Regions from separate parts of the Actinoplanes sp. GCM10030250 genome, predicted to be linked through region 2. Evidence: riboswitches for the same ligand, from Rfam matches in the RefSeq annotation. Region 2 holds a riboswitch; each other region holds the start of a gene.
What was found. Region 2 has a riboswitch for cobalamin ahead of cobN (cobaltochelatase subunit CobN). Riboswitches for the same ligand answer to the same signal wherever they lie in the genome.

Region 1 (5,185 bases), on a different contig from region 2:
TTCAGCGACTGCGACTGGTCGATGAACGGTGCCCGTGCGGCGGCCAGATCGATCAGAGCCTTCTGCGGCAGTTCCCAGGCGGTGCGGAACAACTCGCGCACCTCCGCGGGCAGTTCCGCGATCGCCTGCACCGAACCTTCGGCGCGCCTGATCTGCTCGCGAATGGCGGCGGTCCACAGATTTCGGGCCTTGAGTTCCCGTACCAGATAAGTGTTGATCTGAAGGAACTCGCCGGACATCGTCTCGCGCTTGAACAGGTTGGAGACCTGCGGCTCGATGCATTCGTAACAGCCGGCGATGGACGCGATCGTGGCCGTCGGCGCGATCGCGACGAGCAGCGAATTACGCAGACCGTAATCGGCGATCTTCGATCGCAGCGCATTCCAGCGCGCGTTCTGCGAGACCGTGGCACCCCACAGGTCCGGATGCAGGTCACCCTTGGCGGCACGGGTTTCGGCGTACGCGGGATGCGCCCCGAACCGTTCCGCGAGGGTGGCCGACGCCTCCAGGGCGGTGAGGAAGATCTCCTCCTGCACCCGGGTGGACAGCTCGCGCGCCGCCTCCGAGTCGAACGGCAGCCGCAGCGTGAAGAACGCGTCCTGCAATCCCATCAGCCCCAGGCCGACCGGCCGCCAGCGCGGGTTCGACGCTTCCGCCTGCCGCGACGGGTAGAAGTTGATGTCGATGACCCGGTCGAGGAAGGTCACCGCTGTGCGTACCGTTGCCCGCAGTTTCTCCCAGTCCACGCCGCCCGCGGTGACGTGCGCGCCCAGGTTGATCGAGCCGAGGTTGCACACCGCCGTCTCGTCGTCGGAGTTGACCTCGAGGATCTCGGTGCACAGGTTCGACAGGTGGATCACGTTGCCGGCCGCACCGGTCTGGTTCGAACACGCGTTGGAGCGGTCCTTGAACGTCATCCAGCCGTTGCCGGTCTGCGCGAGCGTGCGCATCATCCGGCCGTACAGGTCCCGGGCCTTGACGGTTTTGACCGCCTTCTTCTCGGCCAGCCGGTAGGCCTCGTCGAACGCCGCACCGTAGAGATCCGGCAGCTCCGGCGCGTCGGACGGATCGATGAGCGACCAGTCGCCGTCGGCCTCGACCCGGCGCATGAACTCGTCGGGGATCCAGTTCGCCAGGTTGAGGTTGTGGGTACGCCGGGACTCCTCCCCCGTGTTGTCCCGCAGCTCGAGGAACTCCTCGATGTCCGGGTGCCACGGCTCCAGGTAGACGCAGGCCGCACCCTTGCGCCGCCCGCCCTGGTTGACCGCCGCCACACCCGCGTCCAGGGTCTTCAGGAACGGGACGATGCCGTTCGACCTGCCGTTCGTGCCGCGGATCAGCGCACCCCGGCCACGCACCCGCGACCAGGAGATGCCGATGCCGCCGGAGAACTTCGACAGTCTCGCCACCTGGTGGTACCGCTCGTAGATCGAGTCCAGCTCGTCCTTCGGCGAGTCGACCAGGAAGCACGACGACATCTGGGTGTGCCTCGTGCCGGAGTTGAACAGGGTCGGTGAGCTCGGCAGGTAGGCGAGCGACGACATCAGGCGGTAGAAGCCGATCGCCTCGGCCGCGGTCTGCGACAGGCCGCAGGCGACGCGCAGCAGCCAGTACTGGGGTGTCTCCACGACGATCCGCTGCTGGGGGTGGCGCAGCAGGTAGCGGTCGGCGACCGTACGCAGGCCGAAGTATTCGAACCGCAGGTCACCGGAGACGTCGACGGCGTCGTCGAGCTTGCGGGCGTTGCCGGCCACGAAAGCGGCGGTCTCGTCTCCGATCAGGCCGAGCGCGTGGGCGTACCGGATCGACTGGCTGAAGCTCGCCACGCCCTGCCCGCGGACCTCCTTGTCGACGAAGGCCGCCAGCAGCCGGGCCGCCAGCCGCGAGTACTGCGGCTCCTCGCTGATCAGCTCGGCGGACGTCTGGATCGACAGCCGGTCCAGTTCGGCGGTGCTCGCGCCGTCGTAGAGCCCGCTGATCGTCTTCGTGGCGACCCGCAGCGGGTCCACCTCGTCCAGGTCGGCGACCCAGAGCTCGACCGCCCGTACGATCTTGTTGACGTCGACCGGTTCCAGGTCCCCGTTGCGTTTACGGACCTGCATCGCGTGCCGGCGTTGCTCCGGCACCGTGGTCTTCTCCGGTGTGACCGTCACGGCCCACTCCTCCATGCCCTCTCGACAGGGCCGAAAGACACGCGGGGTGACGCCACCGGCCCGCGCGGGGCGGCCGGTTCCGTGGCGTCAGCCGTCCCACGCGGCCTTCGACCGCCGCACGCGGTACGTGCGGCGCGCTGGCAGGTCTTCGGACTCGTGGGCGTCCCGCTCGCTCCTACTGGCCGTCGCTTCCCAGGCCGGGGCCCAGTGCTTCGTTGACGGCTGTCGTTCCCACTCACCGCTGCGGGGCAGTCCCGGTATCACACCGGGTTCCCTGTTGCCTCGGCCGGGCCCTTGAGCGGACCGGCCGAACCAGCTGCGGGGCACACCATATATGGACGGCAGAGACGAAGTCACACCCATATGGTGTGTCGGATAAAGATCACTCCCCAGAGCGCAGCGCGGCGGCCCAGGTGCGGAGCCGGGCCGGTTCGGGGGTCAGGACGCAGTCGCCGCACGTGCCGCCGCCGGGGATCCGGTAGTAGAGGCAGCAGTTGTTGCGGACCAGGAACCAGCGTGCCTTCGCCGGGTCGGGACGGATCAGCCGGGCGGTACCCCGCAGCGGCTCCAGGTCGAGCACAGCCTCCACAACGGACGCGGCGCGCTCGGCGCAGGAGGGTGCGGCGTCGGCGATCATGCCGGCGGCACCGCCCAGGGCTGACGCGACGTTGCCCCACAGCACCTGGGGCGACAGGGCGAACCGCTCGCGGAAGACGTCGAGCACCGGTTCGACCAGGCCCTGGATCGCGGTGCGGGCGAGCGTCGGCGCCGCGCCCACGCGGGTTTGTTGTGCCGTCAGACCGCGCGCGGCGATCGGCATCGGGCCGCCCTCAACCGGGCGCCACCACATCCGCTCCCGGTCGGGGATCGGCAGCGCACCGCCGACCGCCACTGCACCGAGCACGGGTGAGAGCAGCCGGGACGCGAGGCCGAGGAAGATGATCGAGGCGGCGGCGCGTTCCTCGATGTCGCGGGGCGCGAGGCCACCCATTCTCGCCAGGGTCCGCCGGCCGGCGCCGACCCGCTCCGCGATCACCGTGGGGTCGAGCAGTGTCCGCAATGGCCGCCAGCCGGGCCCGTCGTCATACGGTTCCCAGGTGAAGTAGGGCCCGAGCCGCGCCGCCGACCGCAGAGCGGAGGCGGCGGCATCGTCGTCAGGCACAACCTCGACGGTACGCGGGTGCTCAGAGGGACAGCAGGTCGGACACCTGTGGCGAGTAGGTGGCGTAGAGCACCAGGGCCGCCGCGCCCACCACCGCGGCGTCGGCGCCGAGCGGGGAGGACTCGACCTTCGCCGTCCGGATGTTGCGGGCCAGCGTACGGGTGGCCAGGGCGTGTTCGGTGGCGCGGCGGAAGCGGTCCTCGACGTGGCGCAGGCTGTGCCCGCCGAGGATGACCAGGTCGACGTCGAGGATGTTGACTATGTCGACCACCGCGGTGGCGAGCCAGCCGGCGGCGGTCTCGACCACCTCGATCGCGAGCTGGTCACCGGCGGCCGCGGCGAGGCGTACGGCGGTGTAGTCGACAGCGGCCGGATCGTTGCGGAACAACCTCTCCAGCTCGGAGCTCTGCCCGTCGGCGAGGCGCCGCCGGGCGTCGGCCGCCAGGGCGAGTGGGTTGATCAGGCTCTCCAGGCAGCCGGTGTTGCCGCAGTAGCACTGCGGCCCGTCCGCCTTCATCGACGTATGGCCGAACTCGCCCGCGTTCATCGAGCCGCCCCGATAGATCTGGTGGTTCAGCACCAGGCCGCCGCCGACACCGGCGCCGAAGAAGAAGTACGCGAAGTCCGCCACCCCCCGGCCGGCACCGGCCCACCGCTCCCCGATGGCGGCGGCGGTGGAGTCGTTGTCCAGCGTGACCGGCAGTCCGGTGGCCTCGGCCAGCATTTGTTTGAGCGGCACACGTTCCCATCGGGTGAGCTGTGGTGGCCCCACGAGGACACCGAGCGAGTGATCGATCGGCCCGGGTGTGGCCAGGCCCAGCCCGAGCACCTTGTCGCGCGGGACCCCGGAGGTCAGCAGAACCTCGTCGACGAGTTCGGCGATGGCCTCGGTGACCCGCTCCGGCCCGGCCAGAGGCGGGGTCGGCCGATGCATCGCGACCAGCGGTTTTCCGTTCAGGTCGACAACGACGCAGGACAGTTCGAACGGGTCGAAGTGCACGCCGACGGCGAGCCCGGCGCCGGCGTTGATGCGCAGCAGGGTGCGGGGCTTGCCACCGGTGGATGCCTGCGAGCCGTCCTCGCGGACGATGCCCTCGTCGATGAGCCGGCGGACGATGCCGGACACGCTCTGCGGGGTGAGCCCGGAGTGCTCCGCGATCTCGATGCGGCTGATCCCGTCGGCCAACTGGATCTGGTCGAGCACGACGGCACGGTTGTACAGGCCGACCTTGGGGAGATTTGTCCCTGTTCGTCGCACGTGATCAGCCCTCCATGGTTCCGTAACCTCAATGATGCGAAGATCGATTGACTTATTAAAACAATTAGATTTACAGTCCCAACACACGGGCGTTACATACGAGACTCATCGATTCGTCCCGGTTTGGAGGCGAACATGGAGGGTGCACCTCCACTGCTCGAGATGCGGGCGATCACCAAGGAATTTCCCGGCGTCAAGGCACTGTCGGACGTCAACCTGGCGGTCCGGGCCGGCGAGATCCACGCGATCTGCGGGGAGAACGGCGCCGGCAAGTCGACACTGATGAAGGTGCTGAGCGGGGTCTACCCGTACGGCACCTACGACGGGTCGATCATCTATCAGGGCTCGGAGGCTCGGTTCGCCGACATCCGGGCCAGTGAGCACGCCGGCATCGTGATCATCCACCAGGAGCTCGCGCTGGTACCCGGCATGTCGATCACCGAGAACATCTTCCTCGGCAACGAACCTCGCCGGTTCGGGCGCATCGACTGGAAGGCGGCGAACCATCAGGCTCTCGAGCTGATGGCCAGGGTCGGTCTCGACGAGGACCCGGACACGCTGATCAAGGACATCGGTGTCGGCAAGCAGCAGCTCGTCGAGATCGCCAAGGCG
Region 2 (5,185 bases):
CCAGGCGAGGGAGCTGGGGATGGCCTTCGGGTCGACCGAGTAGAAGTTGCGGCCGGTGGGGAGCACGTTGATCAGGCCACGCAGCGGGGAGCCGCTCGGCCCGGCCGGCACGTAACCGCCGTCCAGGGCGTGCAGGACGTTCGTCAGCTCGTCCGTGGTCCGGGCGAGGCGCGGCACCACCTCTGCGGCAGCGAATTCCAGCACACGCCGTACATCTGCATTGTCTGAAATATCCGGGACGGCAGTGGGCCATCCGCGTTCCTCCATCGCGGTGACGAGTGCCCGGGCCTCGGCTTCGATCTCGTCGACGCGGGTGAGCGGAGCGTCCTCGGCCAGGCCCAGCGCCTCACGCAGACCGGGCAGCGCGGCCACCTTCCCCGCCCACATCTGTCGCGCCCGCAGCATCGCCAGCACCAGGTTGATCCGCGCCTCACCCTCCGGCGCCGCACCGAGGACGTGCAGGCCGTCCCGGATCTGCACGTCCTTGACCTCACACAGCCATCCGTCGATGTGCATGATGAAGTCGTCGAACTCCTCGTCACCGGGGCGGTGCGCCAGGCCGAGGTCGTGGTCCATCTTGGCGGCCTGGATCAGGGTCCAGATCTGCGCCCGGATCGCCGGCAGCTTCGCCGGGTCGAGGGCGGCGATGTTCGCGTGCTCGTCGAGCAGCTGTTCCAGGCGGGCGATGTCACCGTACGACTCGGCGCGCGCCATCGGCGGGATCAGGTGGTCGACGAGTGTGGCGTGCGCGCGCCGCTTGGCCTGTGTCCCCTCGCCCGGGTCGTTCACCAGGAACGGGTAGATCAGCGGCAGGTCGCCGAGCGCCGCGTCGGTGCCGTCCGAGGCGGACATGCCGACGTTCTTGCCGGGCAGCCACTCCAGGTTTCCGTGCTTGCCGACGTGCACCACGGCGTGCGCGCCGAAGTCGTCGGCCAGCCACCGGTACGCGGCCAGGTAGTGGTGGCTCGGCGGCAGGTCCGGGTCGTGGTAGATCGCCACCGGGTTCGCCCCGAACCCGCGGGGCGGCTGCACCATCACCACGACGTTCTCGTCGCGCAGTGCCGCGAGCACGATGTCGCCGTCGTCCACGTACAGCGAGCCGGGCGCGGCGCCCCAGTGCTGCTCGACGCGTTCCCGGAAGTCGGCGGGCAGCGAGGAGAACCACTGGGCGTAACGGTCGCCGGGGATGCGTACCGGGTTGACGGCGAGTTGCTCCTCGGTCAGCCAGTCCGGGTCCTGGCCGCCCGCGGCGATGAGGGTGTGGATCAGGCCGTCGCCGTCGAACGAGCCGAAGTCGCCGATGCGATAGCCGCGGTCAGCGAGAGCGGCCAGCAGAGCAACGGTCGACGCCGGAGTGTCCAGCCCGACAGCGTTCCCGATCCGGGAGTGCTTGGTCGGGTAGGCCGACAGCATCAGGGCGACACGGCGGTCGGAAGGCGGCACGTGCCGGAGCCGGGCGTGCGCCATCGCGATACCGGCGACCCGCGAGGCCCGCTCCGGATCGGCCACGTAGACCGACAGCCCGTCCGGGTCGATCTCCTTGAACGAGAACGGCACCGTGATGATCCGGCCGTCGAACTCCGGGATCGCCACCTGCGTCGCGGCGTCCAGCGGCGACAGCCCGTCGTCGCTGGCCTCCCAGGCCGCCCGCGAACTGGTCAGGCACAGCCCCTGCAGGATCGGCACGTCCAGGTCGGCGAGCACCCCGACGTCCCACGCCTCGTCGTCACCGCCGGCCGAGGCCGTCGCCGGCTTCGTCCCGCCCGCCGCCAGCACGGTCACCACCAGGGCGTCCGCCTTGCGCAGTTCGGCGAGCAGGTCGGGCGGCGCGGTCCGCAGCGAAGCCGTGAAGATCGGCAGCGCCCGGCCGCCCTTGGCCTCGATCGCCTGGCAGAGCGCCTCGACGAACGCCGTGTTCCCGGCCATGTGGTGTGCGCGGTAGTACAGCACCGCGACCGAGATGCCGGAATCCACAGTGGCGCGGGGAAGCAACCCCCACTCCGGTGCGGCGACCGCCGGGGCGAACCCCTTGCCGGTCAGCAGCACGGTGTCGGAGAGGAAGTCGTGCAGCGAGGCCAGGTTGCCGGCCCCGCCCTGCGCCAGATAGACGTGCGCGTCGGCCGCCACACCGGCCGGGACCGTGGAGAGCTTCATCAGGTCGGCGTCCGGCGCCTGCTCGCCGCCGAGCACCACGACGGGGACATCACCGGCGAGCAGCGTGTCGAGACCCTCTTCCCAGGCCCGGCGCCCGCCGAGGATGCGCACCACGACCAGGGAGACCCCGTCGAGCAGGGCGGGTAGGTCGGCCACCGCGGTCCGGGCCGGGTTCGCCAGGCGCCAGGCCGAGCCGCCGGCCCGGGCGCTGAGCAGATCGGTGTCGGACGTCGACAGCAGCAGAAACACGCGTGCGCTCCCCCTCGGGGTCCGCGCCCCGGGTAGTAGAGATCACGGCGACCGGAGTTCCTGGCTCCCGGACCGAAAACGCCCGGTGACAGTGGCGGGACCGCGCCGGACTCGCACCGGCTTCCTCCGCGGCGTCGCCGCTATTTCCCCACCACGCTACAAGACATCCAAGGGAGCCGGTTCTGTGACGCTGCCGACCCGAGGCTGCGGCCGTGACGGTGACCGGCCGTAGTATCCGGGCGGTGATCCCCCGGTCCTCCGACACCGACGCCTGCCCCGGCGCGCTGCGGCTGCATGCCGCGGCCGACGGCTTGCTGGCGCGCGTCCGGCTGCCCGGGGGCATGCTGACCGGCGGCCGCCTGCGTGCCCTGCGTGCGCTCGCCGAGGAGTTCGGCGACGGCCACCTGGAACTCACCTCGCGTGCGAACCTGCAGATCAGAGCCTTGCAGGCGAGAGACGCCGAGACCTTGGCGACCCGCTTGCGCGACGCGGGCCTGCTGCCTTCGACAACCCATGATTCCGTACGGAACATCGCGTCGCCGCCGCTCGCGGGGCAACCGCTCCGGGAGCTGGTCTCCGACCTGGACAGAGCGATCATCAGCGATCCGGCCCTGTCCCGCCTGCCCGGAAAGTTCCTCTTCGCGATCGGTCACGTCCCGCTCGCCTCCGACGTCGCGGCGGTCCCGGCCGGTGACCTTTTCGCGATCCGGTTCGCCGGTCACGACACCGGCCTGCGGGTTCCCGCCGAGCGGGTGGTGACCGTGATGACCGCTACCGCCCACGCGTTCCTCGCCGAACGGGCGGCGCAGCGCGGGGACGGCCCGGCGGCCTGGCGCCTGCGTGAACTCACCGGCGGCCCGGCCCGGGTCTCCCGGCGGGTCGCCGAGGCGCTCAGCCTCACCGCGACCGGCGTGGAGACGGCGGCGCCGGTCGAGCCCGTGGAGACCGGCGACCTCCTCGGTGTCGTGGAGCAGCCCGACGGACTCCGCGCGGTGGGTGCCCTGGTTCCCCTGGGCCGGCTGAGTCCCGTACCGATGAAGGTGTTGGAATTGGCCGATCGGCTGCTGATCACGCCCTGGCGTGGGGTGATCGTGGCCGACCTGCCAGAAGACGCCGCGGCAGGCTGGACCGATCGCCTGATCGCGGCCGGGCTGCCGGTCGCGGCAGACTCCCGGTGGGTCGGTGTGACCTCGTGCGCGGGCCGCCCGGGCTGCGCGAAGTCCCTGGCCGATGTCCGCGCCGATGCCGCCGCGGCGTCCCGTCACGTCGACGGCCTGCCGGTGCACTGGGTGGGCTGCGACCGCGCCTGCGGCAGCCCGGCCGGCCGGCACGTCCTGGCCCGCGCCACCACCGGCGGTTACCTGGTCACCCGATTGAGCAATTTTCAACCTGGCATCGGGCCCGAAGCTGCCGGGCCGTTGTCCGGCGCTGGCGGCCGAGGCCCTCGCCACGTTGAAAAAGGCTCATCCCCCAGCCCCGACGATGTCTCCGCCGCATCCTCCCCCGTCGCGCCGGCCGCGCTGGGGGACGTGGTGGCGGCGGCGAGGAGACCCTGATGGATTACGTGCGCGACGGCGCGGAGATCTACCGGCGTTCGTTCGCCACGATCCGGGCGGAGGCCGACCTGTCCGGGCTGCCCGACGACGTCGCCCGGGTGGTGGTCCGGATGATCCACGCCTGCGGGATGGTCGACCTGGTGGACGACGTCCGGTTCAGCCCGGGTGTGGTCACGGCGGCCCGCAAGGCGCTGCTCGCCGGCGCACCGGTCCTCTGCGACGCGCAGATGGTCGCGTCCGGGGTGACCCGCAGCCGGCTGCCCGCGTCCAACCAGGTGATCTGCACCCTGCGCGACCCGGCCGTGCCCGCGCTGGCCCAGCGGATCGGCAACACCCGCAGCGCCGCCGCCCTCGACCTCTGGCGCAACCGCCTGGGCGGTGCCGTGGTGGCGATCGGCAACGCGCCGACGGCGCTGTTCCGGCTGCTGGAGATGGTCGAGGCGGGTGCGCCCCGGCCGGCCGCGGTGCTCGGCATCCCGGTCGGTTTCATCGGCGCGGCCGAGTCGAAGGAGGCCCTCGCCGAGTCCGGCCTGGAGTACCTGATCGTGCGTGGCCGCCGCGGTGGCAGCGCCATGACCGCGGCCGCGGTGAACGCCCTGGCCTCGGAAGCGGAATGAGGGAAAGCGGAGTCATGACGAACCAGACCCGGACCGGCAGGCTCTACGGCGTCGGGCTCGGCCCCGGCGACCCGGAGCTGGTCACGGTGAAGGCGGCCCGGCTGATCGCGGCGGCCGACGTGGTGGCCTACCACGCCGCGCGCCACGGCCGCAGCAACGCCCGGGCGATCGCCGCCGGCTATCTGCGGGACGGTCAGATCGAGGAACCGCTGATCTACCCGGTGACCACGGAGACGACCGATCACCCGGGCGGCTATCAGGGCGCGATCGACGAGTTCTACACCGTCTCCGCGGCCCGGCTCGCCGCCCACCTGGACGCCGGCCGCGACGTCGTCGTGCTGGCCGAGGGTGACCCGTTCTTCTACGGCTCCTACATGCACATGCACAAACGGCTCGCCGGCCGGTACGAGGCGACGGTCGTACCCGGTGTCACCTCGGTCAGCGCCGCGGCCGCCGTCCTCGGCCGGCCGTTGATGGAACGCGACGAGGTGCTCACCGTGCTGCCCGGCACGCTCACCACCGACGAGCTGACCCGCTGGCTGGAGCGGACCGACTCGGCCGCCGTGATGAAGCTGGGCCGCACCTTTACCGGTGTCCGCGAGGCCCTGG
Region 3 (5,185 bases), on a different contig from region 2:
GGTGACCAGGATCAGCAGCGGGCGGCGGCGCGGGTCACGGCGGCGTTCGGTGGCGATCGTGGTGGCCGCGGTGCGCAGGCCCGCGGCGAGCGGGGTGCGCCCACCGGTACGCAGCGCCGCCAGCCGCATCACCCCGACCTCGTGGCTGGACGTCGGCGGGAGTACCACCTCGGCCCCAATTCCCCGGAAAGTGATCATCCCGACCCGGTCCCGCCGCTGGTAGGCGTCCCGCAGCAGCGACAGCACCGCCGTTTTAACGAGCGTCATCCGCTTGCGAGCGGCCATCGAGCCGGAGGCGTCCACGACGAACAGAACCAGGTTCGCCTCCCGCCCGACATGCACTGACTCCCGCAGATCGCGTGGCTGCACCCGCACCACCGCACGCCCCGCACGCCCCGCACCCCCTTCATCCCCGGCACGGTCCAGGGCTGCGCGGTCCAGGGCTGCGCGGTCCAGGCCGGCGCGTTCCAGGCCGGTGCGTTCCAGGGCTGCGCGGAGGGTGGCGGGCAGGTGGGGGGCGCCGGAGAGTTTGCCGCGGGGGGTGCGGCTGCCGACCACGCGGCCGCGGCGGGCGAAGGCGGGAGAGCGGCGCCCGGCGTGGCCGCCCTCGCCGCGGGCGGAGATGCGCAGCGTGCGGGTGCGGTAGGCGGCACCGGCACCGGCCGCGGCACCCGCCTTCTCCGGCTGGGCGGGCTGATCGGTGGGGGCCGGGTCGGGACCGTCCGGGGATTGGCTGCTGAGGTCCGTACCGTCGGAATGCGAGCCTGCGCCCTGCGGCCCGGCGCCGTCACTCGGGCCTTGCGGACCGCCTCCGCCATCGGGTGGTCCGTCGCCCTCCGGGTCGGGATCGTCATCGTCGCGACGGTCGTCGGCGGCCCGGCGTTCGGCTTCGGCGCGACGTTCGGCTTCGGCGCGGCGGTCATCCTCGGCCTGACGTTCGGCTTCGGCGCGGCGGTCGTCCTCGGCCTGGCGTTCGGCTTCGGCGCGGCGATCGTCCTCGGCCTGGCGTTCGGCTTCGGCCAGGGCTTCCTCGAGTTTCTGCTCGTCGGTGCCGGGTGGGTCGAGGGGGTCGGTGCGGCGGCGGTGCGGGAGGGCGAGGCGGGCGGCGTCGCGTACGTCGCCGGCGGTGACCGTGGGGCGGCCGTGCCAGGCGGCCAGGGCTACCGCGCAGCGGGCGACGACGATGTCGGCTCGCATGCCGTCGACGCCGTAGGCGAGGCAGACGCGGGCGATGCGGTCCAGTTCGGTGTCGGGCAGCGAAACCGCGGCGAGCCGGGCGCGGGCGGCGGCGATGCGGGTGGCGTAGTCCTGCTCGGCGGGGGTGAAGCGGGCGGCGAAACCGGCCGGGTCGGCCTCGTAGGCGAGGCGGCGGCGCACCACCTCGGCACGCTGGACGGCGTCGCGGGGCGCGGCCACGGTGACGACCAGCCCGAACCGGTCGACGAGCTGGGGGCGGGGCTCGCCCTCCTCCGGGTTCATCGTGCCGACCAGCATGAACCGGGCGGCGTGCTTCACCGAGACACCGTCCCGCTCGACGTGCGCCCGGCCCATCGCGGCGGCGTCCAGCAGCAGGTCGACCAGGTGGTCGGGAAGCAGGTTGACCTCGTCGACGTAGAGAACCCCACGGTGTGCGGCGGCGAGCAGGCCCGGCTCGTAGGCTTTGACGCCGTCGCTGAGCGCCCGCTGCAGATCGAGCGTGCCCACTACCCGGTCCTCGGTGGCGCCGACCGGCAGCTCGACCAGGGTCGCCGGCCGCGACATCCGCCCGCCGGCCCCGTTCCGCGAGGCCCCGTCCGTCGTGCCGGTGCCGTTTCGGGAGGGCCCGGACGGCGCGTCGGCGTCGTGTGGGCCGTCGGGGCAATCGGGGTCGGGGGCGCCGGGGTCGCAGGCGAACCGGCAGCCGCGCACCACGGCGACCTCCGGCAGCAGGCCGGCGAGGGCGCGGACCACGGTGCTCTTGGCGGTGCCCTTCTCGCCGCGGACCAGCACCCCGCCGACCGCCGGGGAGACGGCGGTGAGCAGCAGTGCCAGGCGCAGGTCGTCGAGGCCGACTACGGCCGAGAACGGGTACGGGCTCGTCACGGGTGGATCCCTTCCGGCGGGTGTCCACGCCCGCGCGTCGGTGGCACGAGCGGCAGGAGTCTCCTGACTCCCGGATCGACGTTTCCCGCTCGCCTTCCGGCCGATCAGGGCCGTGGCGCTGGGTAGCGGGTCGCTCCCCGGTCACAGTGGCGGGACCGTCCCGGACTCGCACCGGGTTCCTCCGCAACCGCTCGCCGGTCACTCTTTCCTACGGCACGGCTGATCGTCAACGCACCCCCGCCAACAGTGGCTCCCGTCGCAGCGCCCAGGCCCGCGTGCACCACCGCAGCGCGCGAGCCGCCCCCGCCACGGCGCTCGGGCCAGGGCCGGCGGCAAGGCGCGGGCCAGGGCCCCTGTCGCAGACGCGGCCCGGGCTCACCGCCGCAGGGCCTCGACCGGCTCGATCGTGGCGGCGCGCACCGCCGGATAGGCGCCCGCCAGCATTCCCGTGATCGCACCGACCAGCGGCGCCGGCAGCACGGTCACCGGGTCCAGCACCACCGTCCACTCCTGGTGCAGGGCGACCGCCAGCACCACACCCACCCCCAGCGACGTGCCAATCAGCCCACCGAGGGCCCCCAGCGCCGTCGACTCGCACAGGAACTGGACGGCGACATGTCTGCGCCGCGCGCCGAGCGCCCGCCGGAGACCGATCTCGCCCACCCGTTCCATCACCGCGACCAGCGTCGTGTTGGTGATGCTGACCGCACCGATCACCAGGCAGATCCCGGCCAGGGCCAGAAAGAGCCCGGACAGCTCGGTGCTCACGCCGTCCCGCAGGCTGCGCGGGTCGGGCGGCGCCACCGCCCGCAGCACGCCGGCCCGGTCCGGCCGCAGAGCCACCGGGGCCTGGCGAGCGATCAGCCCGGCCGCGCCCAGCCGCGTCTCGATCACCATCCGGGCCGGGTTGGAGACCGGGTCGGGCGGCGGGTAGAGCCGTTCCGCTGTGGTGCGCGGGAGAAGTACGCCGAGGAGCAACTCGGGCAGGCGCCGGGTGTCCGAGATGATGCCGACCACGGTGAACGCCGCACCGTCGATGAACACCGCGGGACGGCCGCTGAGCTGGTGGATGTTGAGCCGCCGGGCGGCGGCCGCACCGAGAACGGCAACCGGTTCCCCGCGGCTGTCGTGAAAGGCGTCGTAGAGCCGCCCGGTGCTCACGGTGCTCTCCACGGCACCGAAGACACCCGCCGAGGCGGCGTAGACCGGCAGGTCACCGGCGTTGGCCCGGGACCCGGCGGCGACACCCGGCGAACCGGCGATCACCGGGTTCCGCAGCGGCACCTGCCAGTAGACACCGGCGGCCTCCGCACCGTTGAGCGCGGTGATCCGCCGATCGGCATCCGCCGGAAAGTTGATCTCCGCGGCGGCACCCGCGGACGCGGCAGCACCCGCGGCGGCAGCACCCGCGGCGGCAGCACCCGCGGCGGCGGAATCGGCCGGGGCGTCGGCGGAAGCACCGGTATCGGTGACCGTCACGGTCGTCTCGGCCAGCGCGTCGAACCGCTTGCTGATCTGCCCGGTGGCCGTCGAGGTCAGCCCGAGCACCGCAACGAACGCACCGACACCGAGGACCGTGCCGATCGTGGTCAGCACCGAACGGGCGGGCCGCTGCAGCACCCCGGCGACCGCCTCGGCAACCAGGTCGAGCAGCCCGAAGACCGAGCGCTCAGGCACCGCCCGCCTCACGGCACGGCTGCGATCGGCGTGCCGTCCGAGATCAGCGTCCCGTCGACGATCCGCACCAGCCGCCGCGCCCGCCCCGCCACCGCCGCGTCGTGCGTGATCACCACGATGGTCAGGCCCGCCGCGTGCAGCTCGTCGAACAACTCCATCAGCCGCTGGGACGTGGCCGAGTCCAGGTTTCCGGTCGGCTCGTCGCACAGCAGGATCGCGGGTTCGTTGACGAGCGCACGAGCGATCGCCACCCGCTGCCGCTCCCCGCCGGACATCGTGGTGGGCATCGCGAACGCCCGGTGCCCCACACCCACCCGGCCGAGGGCCGTCAGCGCGAGCCGCCGGCGGTCGCGGCGCGGCGCACCGTTGTAGACCTGGGCCAGCATCACGTTCTCCACGGCGGTGCGGTGCGCCAGCAGATGGAAGGACTGGAAGACGAAGCCGATCCGCCCGCCGCGCAACGCCGTGCGGTCGCGTTCGCTGAGCCCCGCCACGTCGATCCCGTCCAGCCGGTAGACGCCGCTCGTCGGCCGGTCGAGCAGCCCGAGCAGGTTGAGCAGCGTGGACTTGCCGGATCCGGAGGGCCCGACGACGGCCAGGTAGTCACCCCGCTCCACCACCAGCGTGGCGTCGTGCAGCGCGGTCACCGCCGGCGGCCCCGGGTGCACGCGGCCCACCCGGTCCAGGTGCAGGACCGCGGTCATCAGCCGGTGCCCCCGTCCGCGCCGGTGACCACCCGGTCGCCGGCGCGCAGCGTCCCGTCGACGGCCTCGACCGCCACCATGCCGGCCGCCGACACGCCCGGGATCACCTCGACCTGGGACTGTCTGCCGTCGGCCGCGACGACGGTCACCGTGGTGCGCCCGTCGGCCGACGACGAGACGGCGGCCTCGGGCACGGCGAGAACGTCTCCGTCGCTGCTGGCGGTGGTCACCGTGATGCGCAGGTCCTCACCTTCGAGGGCGGAGGGCCAGCCGCCGCTGCGGGTGACGCGTACCGGAAGGTAGGTCTTGTCGTTCTGGGTGACGCGTTTGCCGATGCTCTCGATGGTGCCGTCGCTCTCGTAGCCGGTCACCTCGGAGCTGACCTCGACCGGCATGCCCGCCTCGATCAGCTGCTCCGACTCGGGGCCGAGCTGACCGATCAGCGAGAGCCCGCCGGACGTGAACGAGATGAGCGGCACCGCGACCTGGTCACCGACGCGGGCCGGCAGGGCCGAGACCTGGGCGGGCAGGCTCGGCAGGAAGGCCACCTCGGACATCGGGACCATCGGGTCGAGACGTGGCTGCGCCGGTCCGGCCTCCGGGGCCGCGGGGGCCTGCTGGGTGGGCCGCGCCGACGGGTTCGCCGGCGGCTGTGCGGCGGGTTCACCATCAGTCACCGGTACGGCGTAACCACGTGCCTCGTAGAACCGGCGTACCGCACG

Region 1: it holds a riboswitch for cobalamin, as region 2 does, so the genes downstream of both, ACFQV6_RS35600 (ribonucleoside-diphosphate reductase subunit alpha) here and cobN (cobaltochelatase subunit CobN) in region 2, are expected to answer to the same signal.
Region 3: it holds a riboswitch for cobalamin, as region 2 does, so the genes downstream of both, ACFQV6_RS18810 (VWA domain-containing protein) here and cobN (cobaltochelatase subunit CobN) in region 2, are expected to answer to the same signal.

Annotation. Positions count from the first base shown of each region.
Region 1 covers NZ_JBHTDO010000038.1:33,597-38,781, reverse strand. Annotated here, with positions in the region: gene ACFQV6_RS35600 (ribonucleoside-diphosphate reductase subunit alpha) at 1-2,168, opposite strand, end outside; cobalamin riboswitch at 2,275-2,485, opposite strand; gene ACFQV6_RS35595 ((2Fe-2S)-binding protein) at 2,536-3,315, opposite strand; gene ACFQV6_RS35590 (ROK family transcriptional regulator) at 3,338-4,573, opposite strand; gene mmsA (multiple monosaccharide ABC transporter ATP-binding protein) at 4,709-5,185, shown strand, end outside.
Region 2 covers NZ_JBHTDO010000001.1:405,979-411,163, reverse strand. Annotated here, with positions in the region: gene cobN (cobaltochelatase subunit CobN) at 1-2,403, opposite strand, end outside; cobalamin riboswitch at 2,435-2,557, opposite strand; gene ACFQV6_RS01870 (precorrin-3B synthase) at 2,646-3,959, shown strand; gene ACFQV6_RS01865 (precorrin-8X methylmutase) at 3,956-4,576, shown strand; gene ACFQV6_RS01860 (precorrin-2 C(20)-methyltransferase) at 4,591-5,185, shown strand, end outside.
Region 3 covers NZ_JBHTDO010000013.1:124,042-129,226, reverse strand. Annotated here, with positions in the region: gene ACFQV6_RS18810 (VWA domain-containing protein) at 1-2,082, opposite strand, end outside; cobalamin riboswitch at 2,139-2,264, opposite strand; gene ACFQV6_RS18805 (ABC transporter permease) at 2,458-3,759, opposite strand; gene ACFQV6_RS18800 (ABC transporter ATP-binding protein) at 3,768-4,463, opposite strand; gene ACFQV6_RS18795 (peptidoglycan-binding protein) at 4,463-5,185, opposite strand, start outside.